2 regions of the Micromonospora sp. TSRI0369 genome follow, and region 1 is predicted to be linked to the other one. Evidence: riboswitches for the same ligand, from Rfam matches in the RefSeq annotation. Region 1 holds a riboswitch; the other holds the start of a gene.
The links. A riboswitch is a leader RNA that binds a small molecule or an ion and turns the genes downstream of it on or off. The one in region 1 is predicted to bind cyclic di-AMP.
Positions count from the first base shown of each region.

Region 2: another riboswitch for cyclic di-AMP. It lies ahead of AMK25_RS27480 (coiled-coil domain-containing protein); the one in region 1 lies ahead of AMK25_RS12715 (LysM peptidoglycan-binding domain-containing protein).

Region 1 is NZ_LIVU01000003.1:857,409-863,135, reverse strand. It holds gene AMK25_RS12730 (transglycosylase domain-containing protein) at 1-268, shown strand, start outside; gene AMK25_RS12725 (M4 family metallopeptidase) at 700-2,763, shown strand; gene AMK25_RS12720 (YbaB/EbfC family nucleoid-associated protein) at 2,819-3,268, opposite strand; gene AMK25_RS12715 (LysM peptidoglycan-binding domain-containing protein) at 3,453-4,118, opposite strand; cyclic di-AMP (ydaO/yuaA leader) riboswitch at 4,117-4,288, opposite strand; gene AMK25_RS12710 (LLM class flavin-dependent oxidoreductase) at 4,433-5,727, shown strand, end outside.
Region 2 is NZ_LIVU01000011.1:106,837-112,563, reverse strand. It holds gene AMK25_RS27495 (alpha/beta fold hydrolase) at 1-393, shown strand, start outside; gene AMK25_RS27490 (HelD family protein) at 518-2,635, shown strand; gene AMK25_RS27485 (cation diffusion facilitator family transporter) at 2,730-3,644, shown strand; cyclic di-AMP (ydaO/yuaA leader) riboswitch at 3,788-3,919, shown strand; gene AMK25_RS27480 (coiled-coil domain-containing protein) at 3,925-5,001, shown strand; gene AMK25_RS27475 (SRPBCC family protein) at 4,998-5,534, opposite strand; gene AMK25_RS27470 (STAS domain-containing protein) at 5,576-5,727, opposite strand, start outside.

The DNA of each region.
Region 1 (5,727 bases):
GGCCACCGAGGCGATGAAGCTCGACCCGGGCAAGTACCGCTTCGGTGAGCCGAAGTTCCCCGGCGACACCCCGGAGCCGACCGCGTCGGCGCCGCCGCCGTCCACCGCCGCGCCCACGCCGTCCGCCTCGCCGAGCCCGAGCCCGACCCCGTCGAGCCCCAGCCCGAGCCCGGAGCCGACCGGTCGGCCGACGTCGCGGCCCACGCTGACGCCCTCGCTGCCGCCGCCGCCCACCGTCGCGCCAACGCGGACCCGCGGCCCGCGCTGACGCGGCCCGGTGCCCGGCCCCGGTCGGGGCGGGCCCCACGCGGCGTGGCCGGCTCGGGCGGTGGCGACCTCGCGTCTATGTGCGCCATTCGCGCACATAGGCAACGTCCGCAATTTGCACGCGCAGCCATCCACTGTCGGCGATGTTCGCCCTGATCAGGGCCTATTGAAGATCATGGTTGCCTGAGACGACGCGCGCGGCGACACGCCCGACTGTCAGTCGTTGCCCAGGTCACCCATTGCTCACGGCTCGCGCGGCGTGTGATTGTGCACCAGCGAACCGCCGACCCCCGGCGACTCGCGACGGTCGATCTGTCGACCCGGAGCCACGCCGGCAGCTCCGGTGACCGGCCGTCACCCTGCCTCGCACCACCGCGCCGCCCGTCCCCACCGGGCTCGTGCGGCGCGCCTGTAGAACAGGAGCAAACCTCCGTGAAACTCTCACCTCGCCTCGCCGCGCTCACCGGCGCGGCCGCGGCCGGCGTGATCGCCGCCGGCACCGCCGCAGCCGTGCAGGCCGCGCCACCCGGGCCCGCCGCCCCCAACCCGGCCCAGGCCCGCGCGGCCGCCGCCGACTCGGCCCGCGCCATGGTCGCCGGCCGCCCCGCCTACCTGCAGGCCGGCGCCGACGACGCGTTCGTCCAGAAGCCGGTCATCTCCTCCGAGGGAACCCAGTACGTGCCGTACGAGCGCACGTACAAGGGCCTGCCCGTGGTCGGCGGCGACTTCGTGCTCGCCACCGACTCGGCCGGCAACCTCAAGTACGCCTCGGTCGCGCAGCAGCGGCCGATCGGCGCCCTCGCCACCACGCCCGCGCTGACCCAGGCCGCCGCCGCGACCACGGCGCGCGCCCAGCTCAAGACGGTCAGCGCGGTCGAGGGCGCCACGCTCGTGGTCTACACGCTCGGCGCCGCACCGGCGCTGGCCTGGGAAACCACGGTACGCGGCACCAGCGCGGACGGCCCGAGCCGGCTCACCGTCGACGTCGACGCCCGTACCGGCGCGGTCCTGCGCAAGCAGGAGCACGTGGTGCGCGGCACCGGCACCGGCGCGTGGAACGGGCCCAGCCCGCTCACGCTCAACACCACCCAGTCGGGCTCCACGTACACCATGAAGGACCCGACCGTCACCAACCTGAGCTGCCAGGACTCGGCGAACAACACCACGTTCAGCGGCTCCGACGACGTGTGGGGCAACGGCACCGCCACCAACAAGGAGACCGGCTGCGTGGACGCGCTGTTCTCCGCGCAGACCGAGCACAAGATGCTCGCCCAGTGGCTGGGCCGCAACGGCGCCAACGGCAACGGTGGCTACTGGCCGATCCGGGTGGGCCTCAACGACCAGAACGCCTACTACGACGGCAGCCAGGTGCAGATCGGCAAGAACACCGCCGGTCAGTGGATCGGCTCGCTGGACGTGGTGGCGCACGAGATCGGCCACGGCATCGACGACAACACCCCCGGCGGCATCTCCGGCGGCGGCACGCAGGAGTTCGTGGCGGACACGTTCGGCGCGGCCACCGAGTGGTTCGCCAACGAGCCGTCCAGCTACGACGCGCCGGACTTCCTGGTCGGCGAGAAGATCAACCTGGTCGGCTCCGGCCCGATCCGCAACATGTACAACCCGTCGGCGCTCGGCGACCCGAACTGCTACTCCAGCAGCATCCCGTCGACCGAGGTGCACGCCGCGGCCGGGCCGGGCAACCACTGGTTCTACCTGCTGGCGAACGGCAGCAGCCCGACCAACGGGCAGCCGTCCAGCTCGACCTGCAACAGCAGCAGCGTGACCGGCCTGGGCATCCAGAAGGCCATCAAGATCATGTACAACGCCATGCTGCTGAAGACCTCGTCCTCGTCCTACCTGAAGTACCGCGTCTGGACATTGCAGGCGGCGAAGAACCTCTACCCGAGCAGCTGCACCGAGTTCAACGCGGTCAAGGCGGCCTGGGCGGCGGTCAGCGTACCGGCCCAGTCGGGTGAGCCGACCTGCGCCGGCGGCACCCCGACGCCCACGCCGACCGCCACCACCACCCCGCCGTCGGGCGGCTGCTCCGGCAACAAGCTCGCCAACCCCGGCTTCGAGTCGGGCAACGTGAGCTGGACCGCCTCGTCCGGCGTCATCACCACGGACAGCGGCCAGGCGGCGCACGGCGGCTCGTACAAGGCGTGGCTGGACGGGTACGGCTCGTCGCACACCGACACGCTCAGTCAGTCGGTGACGATCCCGGCCGGATGCCGGGCGACGTTGAGCTTCTGGCTGCACATCGACAGCGCGGAGACGACCACGAGCACCGCGTACGACAAGCTCACCGTCAAGGCCGGCAGCACCACGCTGGCCACCTACTCCAACCTGAACAAGGCCACCGGGTACGTGCAGCGGTCCTTCGACATCTCGTCGCTCGCAGGCACCACGGCGACCATCTCGTTCAGCGGCGTGGAGGACAGCTCTCTGCAGACGTCCTTCGTCGTCGACGACACCGCGGTCACCCTGAGCTGACCGTGGCGTAGCGCGGCCGGTCGTCGTCCTCCCGGCGGCCGGCCGCCTCGTCGTCTCAGGCCGGGCGCCCGGCCCGGGACGAGGTGCCGCGGTCACGATGGATCCGGGCGGCCGCCTCGTGCATCGCGCGGCCGAACAGCTCGGCCTGGTCACCCATGCTGCCGAGCCGGGCGGCGAGCGCGTCGGCGTCGGCTCGCGCCGACGCGCTGACCTGTGCGTCCAGCTCGGACAGTGCGTCGTTGGCGGCGGCGACGAGGTGTCCGCTGAGGACGTCGAGGGGCTCGCCGGCCAGCTCCGGGTCGATCGTCACGGAATCCAGCCGGCCACCCTGGACGGCGACCGCGCGGACCCGCCCACCGGCCGCAGTGCCCTCGGCGCGCAGCAGGTCGGCCGGTTCGCCGTCGGCGTGCGCCGAGGCCCGGGAGCGCATCGCGGTGAGCGCCTGCTGCGTGCGGGTCAGCAGCTCGTCGAGGCTCGCGGCCGCCGAGAACGGGTCGTTGGTCATATCCGCGCTTTCTTCACGTCTTAGCCGATCATCGTGACCCTAACAACCGGCTCCGACGAATCGCGATCACCGGCCGTCGCGGGCCGTGTCCCGGCGCCGGGAGCAGGCCGGACATCGGCGACACGGCGTGTCGCGGACGGCCGGACGCCCGGCCGGGGCGAACCGGCCGGGCGTCCGGATCAGGTCAGCGCAGACGCAGCCGCTGACCAGGGAAGATCAGGCCGGGGTCGTCGCCGACCACTGCCCGGTTGCGCTCGTGCAGGGCACGCCAGCCGCCGTCGACGCGCTGCGCCACGGCGATCTCCGACAGCGTGTCCCCGCGCCGGACCACGTACGTCCCGACGCCGGACGACAGCTGCGGCGCCGCCTTCGTCGCGGCCCGTTCCGGCGCGGCCCTGCGCGTGACGGCCCGCTCCGGGGCGGCCTTCTTCGAGGTGGTCTTCTTCGGGTTCGCCTTCTTCGGGGTGGCCCGCTCGGACCGGGTCGCGGCGGCGCTCGCCGAGCCGCCCTTCCTGCCGCAGACCGGCCACGCGCCGATGCCCTGCCCGCGCAGCACCTTCTCGGCGACGGCGATCTGCTCGGACCGGCTGGCCAGGTCGGCCCGGGCGGCGTACTTCTGCCCGCCGTAGCCGTTCCAGGTGGCGCGGGAGAACTGGAGCCCGCCGTAGTACCCGTTGCCGGTGTTGATCTTCCAGTTGCCGCCTGATTCGCAGCGCGCGACCGCGTCCCAGTTGACGCCGGCGCCGGCCGGCGCGGCCGGGCCGAACAGGGTCGCGGCGCCGACGGCGGCGCCGGCCAGGACTGCTCCGAGAGCGATACGGCGGCCCCGGGCTGAGTATTCAGTTGCCATGTGGATTCCTCCACGCCGACGAGGTGAGCTGTCGGGTTCGGGCCGAGGAGCCCGGCCGCCGGTGGCGGCTTCACCCCGAGGTGACGAGGCACCGTGGTACGTGTGGTTCCCCCGCTCCCGCGCGACGTCCGGTAACCGCGGCCGGCGGCGGGACTAGGCGTTTCCGGCCTACGGTGTCCACGAATGCGAACGGAACCGACGCTATGGACGGTTTGCGACGATCATCCACTTCTTGTGACCCTGTTCACCCGGCCGGGCTACCACCTGTGGAGCTACGGTGGCAGGGCTGAGCAAGATCACGGGAGGCGGGACGGATGACCGATCACGGACACGAGCTGACCTTCGGCGGCTTCATCACTCCCGCCGCCGGGCAGCCCGACCAGGTGGTGGCGCTGGCCACGCTCTGCGAGCAGGTCGGGCTGGACCTTGTCACGTTCCAGGACCACCCGTACCAGCCGGGCTTCCTGGACACCTGGACGCTGATGTCCTACGTGGCCGCCGTCACCGAGCGCATCCGCCTGGCCGGCAACGTGCTCAACCTGCCGCTGCGCCAGCCGGTGGTGCTGGCCCGCAGCGTGGCCAGCCTGGACCTGCTCACCGGCGGGCGGGTCGAGCTGGGACTCGGCGCGGGCGCGTTCTGGGACGCGATCGAGGCGACGGGCGGGCGGCGCCTGTCCCCCGGCGCGGCGGTCGAGGCCCTGGACGAGGCGATCCGGGTGATCCGCGAGGTCTGGGACACCGACCGCCGGGGCATGATCCGGGTCGACGGCGAGCACTACCGGGTGGTCGGCGCCAAGCGCGGCCCGGCGCCCGCGCATCAGGTGGGCATCTGGGTCGGCGCGTACAAGCCGCGCATGCTGCGCCTGGTCGGCCGCGCCGCCGACGGCTGGCTGCCCTCCCTGTCCTACCTGCCGAAGGGCCCCGACGAGCTGCCCGCCCTGAACGCGCTCGTGGACGAGGGCGCTCAGGCCGCCGGGCGCGACCCGGCCGAGATCCGCCGCATGCTCAACGTGAACGGCACGTTCGCCCGCTCGTCGGCCGGCTTCCTGGCCGGTCCGCCGGAGCAGTGGGTGGAGGAGTTGGCCGGGCTCACGCTGGAGCACGGCGTCACCACGTTCATCCTCGGCAGCGACGAGCCGCGCGCGATCCAGATCTTCGCCCAGGAGGTCGCGCCCGCGGTGCGGGAGCTGGTCGCCGGCGAGCGCACCGCGCCGGGCAGCGGCGCCCGCGCGGTCGCCGACGAGACGGCCGCCACCGGCGGCCCGGCCACGCTGGCGGTCACCCCCACCCCGGACCCGGGGGTACGCCTGAGCGCGCGCCGCCCCTGGGACGAGTCGACCCGGCCGACCGCCCCGCCACCACCGGCCGGACAGGTCTACCCGGCCCGGGGACAGGCCGCCGGGCAGCACCTGGTGGACGTGCACGACCATCTGCGCCAGGAGCTGGCCCAGGTGCGCGACCTGCTGGAACAGGTCAAGCGAGGCACTGTCTCGCCGGGCCGGGCGCGGGCCGCGCTGAACGAGATGACCATGCGGCAGAACAACTGGACGCTCGGGGCGTACTGCGCGGCGTACTGCACCATGGTCACCCAGCACCACGGGCTGGAGGA
Region 2 (5,727 bases), on a different contig from region 1:
CACGCGCTGCTGCGCGCGCTGCGCCCGAGCATCCGCTGGATGCTGTTCGGCGACCGCTGCGACCCGGCGGACATCCGGCTGGTCACCTCGGCGGTGGCCCGCGCCACGCTGCGCTCGATCGGCGGGTTCCGCGCCTCGATCGGGGCGCAGCACCGGCTGGAGACGCTCGCCGCGCTCGGCGGGCTGCCGGCCGCCGCGCTGGTCGGGGACCGGGACCGGCTCACCCCGCCACCGTGCGCCGAGTCGATCGCGGCGGCGCTGCCCACCACGGAGCTGACCGTGTGCCCGGGCGCCGGCCACATGCTGATGATGGAGCGCCCGGACCAGGTGAACGACGCCGTGGCCGGGGTGCTGGACCGGGTGCTGACCGGCCGCCCCGCGGCCCGCCTCTGAGCGTCTCCCGCTCCCGGACGGCACTGACGTACGCCACGCGGACGGCATGCCCCGGCACTGCGGTTGCCGAGGGCCCGTACCCTCATTCAGCCCGTCGTGCCGTCCGACCACAGGAGCGCCCGCGTTGACCGACCAGACCACGCTGGACCGGGAGATCGCCGCCGAGCAGCGCCACCTCGACCGGGTGTACGCCCGGCTGGCCGAACTGCGCCGGTCGGCGGCCGACGCCGAGCGGGAGGGCTACCAGCTGGCCCGGGTCGGCAACTTCGGCGCGCTGGTCGAGCGGGACGCGATGGTCTTCCACGCCGCCCAGCGCCGGCACGTGCTCGACGCCGAACACGAGGGACTGGTGTTCGGGCGGCTGGACCTGCGTACCGGGCAGGTGCTGCACGTCGGCCGCCTGGGTGTGCGGGGTGTGGACGCGGAGACGCTGGTGGTGGACTGGCGGGCCCCGGCCGCCGCCGCGTTCTACCAGGCGACGCCCGCCGAGCCGCGCGGCGTGGTGCGCCGGCGCACGATCCAGTCGGCCTCGGAGAAGGTCACCCGGATCGAGGACGACCTGCTGGACCCGGAGGCCGCGCCGCCGGAGATGGCGGTGGTCGGCGACGGGGCGCTGCTGGCCACGCTGTCCCGGGCCACCGGCCGGGGCATGCGGGACATCGTCGCCACCATCCAGCGCGAGCAGGACGAGGCGATCCGCTCCCCCGGCAACGGCGTCACGATCGTCTCCGGCGGCCCGGGGACCGGCAAGACGGCGGTGGCGTTGCACCGGGCCGCGTACCTGCTCTACTCCGACCGGGCCCGGTACGCCGGCGGCGGCATCCTGGTGGTCGGCCCGTCCGGCGTGTTCGTCGAGTACATCGCCTCGGTGCTGCCCTCGCTGGGCGAGGAGACCGCCACGCTGCGCTCGCTCGGCTCGCTGTTCCCGGGCCTGTCGGCGTCCCGGACCGACCCGCCGGACGTGGCGGCGGTGAAGGGCTCGCTGCGGATGCGCCGGGTGCTGGAGCGCGCGGTACGCGACGCGGTGCCGGACTCCCCGGCCGAGCTGCGCCTGCTGTACCGGGGTGAGCTGCTGCGCCTGGAGCGTCAGGCGCTGGACGCGATCCGGGACCGGACTCTGGCCCGGGGCGCGCGCCGCAACGAGGTACGCCGGGCGGCGTTCGACGCGGTGCTCGCCGCGCTCTACGCGCAGGCCCGCACGCTGCGGGTGGGCCGGCTGCCGGAGCAGCCCGCGTTCGAGGACGAGATCATCGAGCGGCCGGAGTTCCGCGAGTTCCTCAAGGCGTGGTGGCCACGGCTGCACCCGCGGCACGTGCTGGACTGGCTGGCCCGTCCGGACCGGCTGCGCCGCTACGCCGGTGGGATCCTCTCCTCGGCCGAGATCCGGCTGCTCGGGCAGGCGTACCGCACGCTCGCGACCGACGGTCTGACGGTGGCGGACATCGCGCTGCTGGACGAGCTGGACGCGCTGCTGGGCAAGCCGGTGCAGCGGGCCCGGCCCAAGCGCGACCGGTACCAGCTCGCCGGTGGCGTGCGCGAGCTGAGCACGTACGCCGATCGGCAGCGCGCCGCCCGGGCGGCGGCCCGGGAGCGTCCGGCCGACTACCGCGACTACGCGCACGTGGTGGTGGACGAGGCGCAGGACGTCTCGCCGATGCAGTGGCGGATGGTGGGCCGGCGGGGACGGCTGGCCTCCTGGACCGTGGTCGGCGACCCGGCGCAGACGGCCTGGACCGGCGACCCGCAGGAGCTGGACCGGGCCCGGGACCAGGCGCTGGGCCGGCGCAAGCGGCACCGCTACGAGCTGACCACCAACTACCGCAACTCGGCGGAGATCTTCGCGGTGGCGGCGGCGGAGATCCGCCGGCTCTACCCGGATCTGCCGCTGCCCGACGCGGTCCGGTCCACCGGCGTGCCGCCGGTCGAGCGCGTGGTGCCCGCCGCCGAGCTGCCGGCGGCCACCGTCGAGGCGGCCGAGGCGCTGCTCGGACAGGTGGAGGGCACTGTGGGCGTGATCACGCCGGTGCCGCGCCGGGACGAGGTGGCCAGCTGGCTGGGCGCGCGCGGCGCGGGCCGGCTGCAGGTGGTGACCAGCCTCCAGGCCAAGGGCATGGAGTACGACGGCGTGGTGCTGGTGGCGCCGAGCGAGATCCGGGCCGATCCGGGGTCGGGCGTGCGCACGCTCTACGTGGCGCTGTCCCGGGCGACCCAGCGCCTCACCACGCTCGACCCGGTGGGGTGAGTGGGCGCGCCGGCACCACCCACAGTTCACTTGCATACATAGCGATGTGAACATACATTGGGCCCGGCCGGTACGCGGCAGGGAGGGTGTTGGCGTGGGCGCAGGTCATGACCACAGCGGTGCGGTGGCCAACGCGGCACACCGCCACCGGGGCCGCCTATGGGCCGCGTTCGCGCTGCTCGCCGTCCTGATGGTGGTCGAGGCGGTGGCCGCCTTCACCACCGGCTCGCTCGCCCTGCTCTCCGACGCCGGGCACATGTTCACCGACGTGCTCGGCATCGGCATGGCCCTCGCGGCGATCACCGCCACCCGGCGTGCCGGCACCGACCCGCAGCGCACGTTCGGCCTCTACCGGCTGGAGGTGCTCGCCGCACTCGCCAACGCCGTGCTGCTCGGCGCCGTCGCGGTCTACGTCCTGGTCGAGGCGGTACGCCGCTTCGGCGAGCCGCCGGAGGTGCTCGCCGGCCCGATGCTCGTGGTGGCGGTGCTCGGCCTGCTCGCCAACATCGTCGCCTTCGCGCTGCTGCGGGCCGGGTCGAAGGAGAGCATCAACCTGCGCGGCGCGTACCTGGAGGTGCTCGGCGACCTGCTCGGCTCGCTCGGCGTGATCGCCGCGGCGCTGGTCATCGCGGTCACCGACTGGTGGTGGGCGGACCCCCTGGTCGCCGTCGGGATCGGCCTGTTCATCCTGCCGCGCACCTGGCGGCTCGGCCGGGCCGCGGTGCGCATCCTGGTGCAGGCGGCGCCGGAACACCTGCAGGTGACCGCCGTGCACGACCGGCTGGCCGCGGTCCCCGGCGTGGCCGAGGTGCACGACCTGCACGTCTGGACGCTCACCTCCGGGATGGAGGTGGCCTCGGCGCACCTGACCACCGACCCCGGCGTCGACCCCGGCGGGGTGCTTGCCGCCGCGCGGGCCGCGCTGCACGAGGACTTCTCCATCGATCACGCCACGTTGCAGGTCGAACCCGGAGCGTCCGCGGGCGTGTGCGGAAAGACCGAGTGGTGATTAGGACAGACTTAAATCACTGTGGCTGCTGTACAGTAATGTCGGTTTTGCCCCGCCATGCGGCACCACGCGTCGGAGCCGCGCCCGGGCCGCGCCGGTAGGCTCGGTCGCGGCCGCAGCCACCGGCGTCACCGGCGCAGGTGGGGTGGCCGTCGCCTAATCGCCCGAAGGGGCGAGCCGGGGAACCACGTACGTGGGGTGCATCCGCGTCAGCGGTAGGGATCTTCCGTCCCGAACCCGTCAGCTAACCCGGTCGGCGGTTGACGGAAGGACGTGTTGAATGCCCCCAGTGGCACCTGTACGACGGACGGCCGCCCGGTTGGCGGCCCTGCTCGTCGCGACGCTGACTCTCGGCGTCGCGACCGTTCCGGCCTCCCCCGCCTCGGCGGCGCCCCGGACCGCCCTGCTCGCCGCCGCACCCGGCGACGACGAGGGCGGCACGCCGGAGCTGCGCGCCCAACTCGACGCGGCCAGCAAGGGCTGGCTGGAGGCGAAGGCCGCGCTGAACCAGTCGGTAAACCGCCAGAAGCAGCTGAACGACCAGCTCAAGACGGTCGGCGCCGAACTGGCCGCACGCGACGCCAAGGTCGGCGAGATCGCCGGGGTGGCATACCGCGCGGGCCGCCTCGGCACCGCCGCGGCGTTGCTCGACAGCAGCAGCCCGGCGGGCTTCATGGACCGGGCCGCCACCCTGGGACAGGTCGCCGCGCACGAGGACCGCACGGTGCGCGAGCTGATCGCCACCCGCGACGAGGCCACCCGCACCCGGGCCGCGCTCGACACCGAGATCCGCGAGCAACGCAAGCAGGTCGCGGTGATGGGCAAGCGCAAGGAGCAGGCCGAGCGCGCGCTCGAAGTGGCGAACGACAGGGCGTCCCGCAGCAGCAGTGGCGGCGGCGGCAGCGTCCAGGGCACCTCCAACAAGAACGCGAAGCCGGCGCCGCGTAACTCGGACGGCTCGTGGCCGGCGGAGTCGTGCAGCGTCAACGACCCGACCCCGGCCAACGGCTGCATCACCCCGCGGACGCTGCACGCGCTGCAGCAGGCCAAGGCGGCCGGCTTCACCCGGTACGTCTCGTGCCACCGGCCCAGCGGCTCGGGCGAGCACCCGAAGGGGCGGGCCTGCGACTTCGCCGCCCAGAAGAACGGCTTCGGCGGCGTGGCCAGCGGCGGTGACCGGACGTACGGCAACAACCTGGCCGCGTACTTCGTACGCAACGCCGACCCGCTCGCCGTGCTCTACGTGATCTGGTTCAAGCAGATCTGGCTGCCCAGCAGCGGGTGGAAGGCGTACAGCGGCGGCAACGGCGACCCGTCCAGCGATCACACCAACCACGTGCACCTGTCGGTGTACTAGCGCGCTCCCGGAGGGCCGGCCGGATCGGGCCGGCCCTCCAGCGTCGCGCCGAGACGAGCCGCCAGGCTCAGGTGAGCCGCCCGGGCCTGGCGGAACGCGTACCCGAACAGCGGCGCCGGCGCGGTCAGCGTGATCTCCACGTCGATGCGCACGGTGCCGTCGGGCTCGTCGCGCAGCCGGGTGTGGTTGCGCACCGTCGTCGCCGGCTGCTGCCGGGCCACCGTGACCACCTCGTCCTCGCTCGCGACCAGCACGTCCGCCTGGTACGTGACCGGAAAGTGCAGCGGGCCCAGTTGCAGCCGGTCGGTGATCGCGTAGCTGGCGAGCGCGCCCGGCCGGGCCGGCAGTTGCCGGACCCGGACGATCAGCGGATGCAGCTCGCCCTGGCGACTGAGGTCACCCAGCAGTGCCACCGCGTCGGCCCGGCTGCACCGGGCCTGCACGGTGTAGCTGAAGCTGTCGCTGCTCTGCAAGCGGGCCCCCTCGCCGTCGTACGTCGCGACGATCGTCCCGTACGGACGCCGGGCTGGCAACGGGTAGAAGGTCCCTGGCCGGAGGGGGTGCGAGCGGGCGCTCAGGCGCCGGGCAGCACCTCGGGGGTGTCGTCGGCGAACCACGGTTCGGGAGCGCCGAAGAGGCCGAGCAGGCCGGTCACCCAGAGCTGCCGGTGCACGAACCGGCTCGGCTCGGTGACCACGAGCTTGACGCCGCTGACCTCGCAGGTCT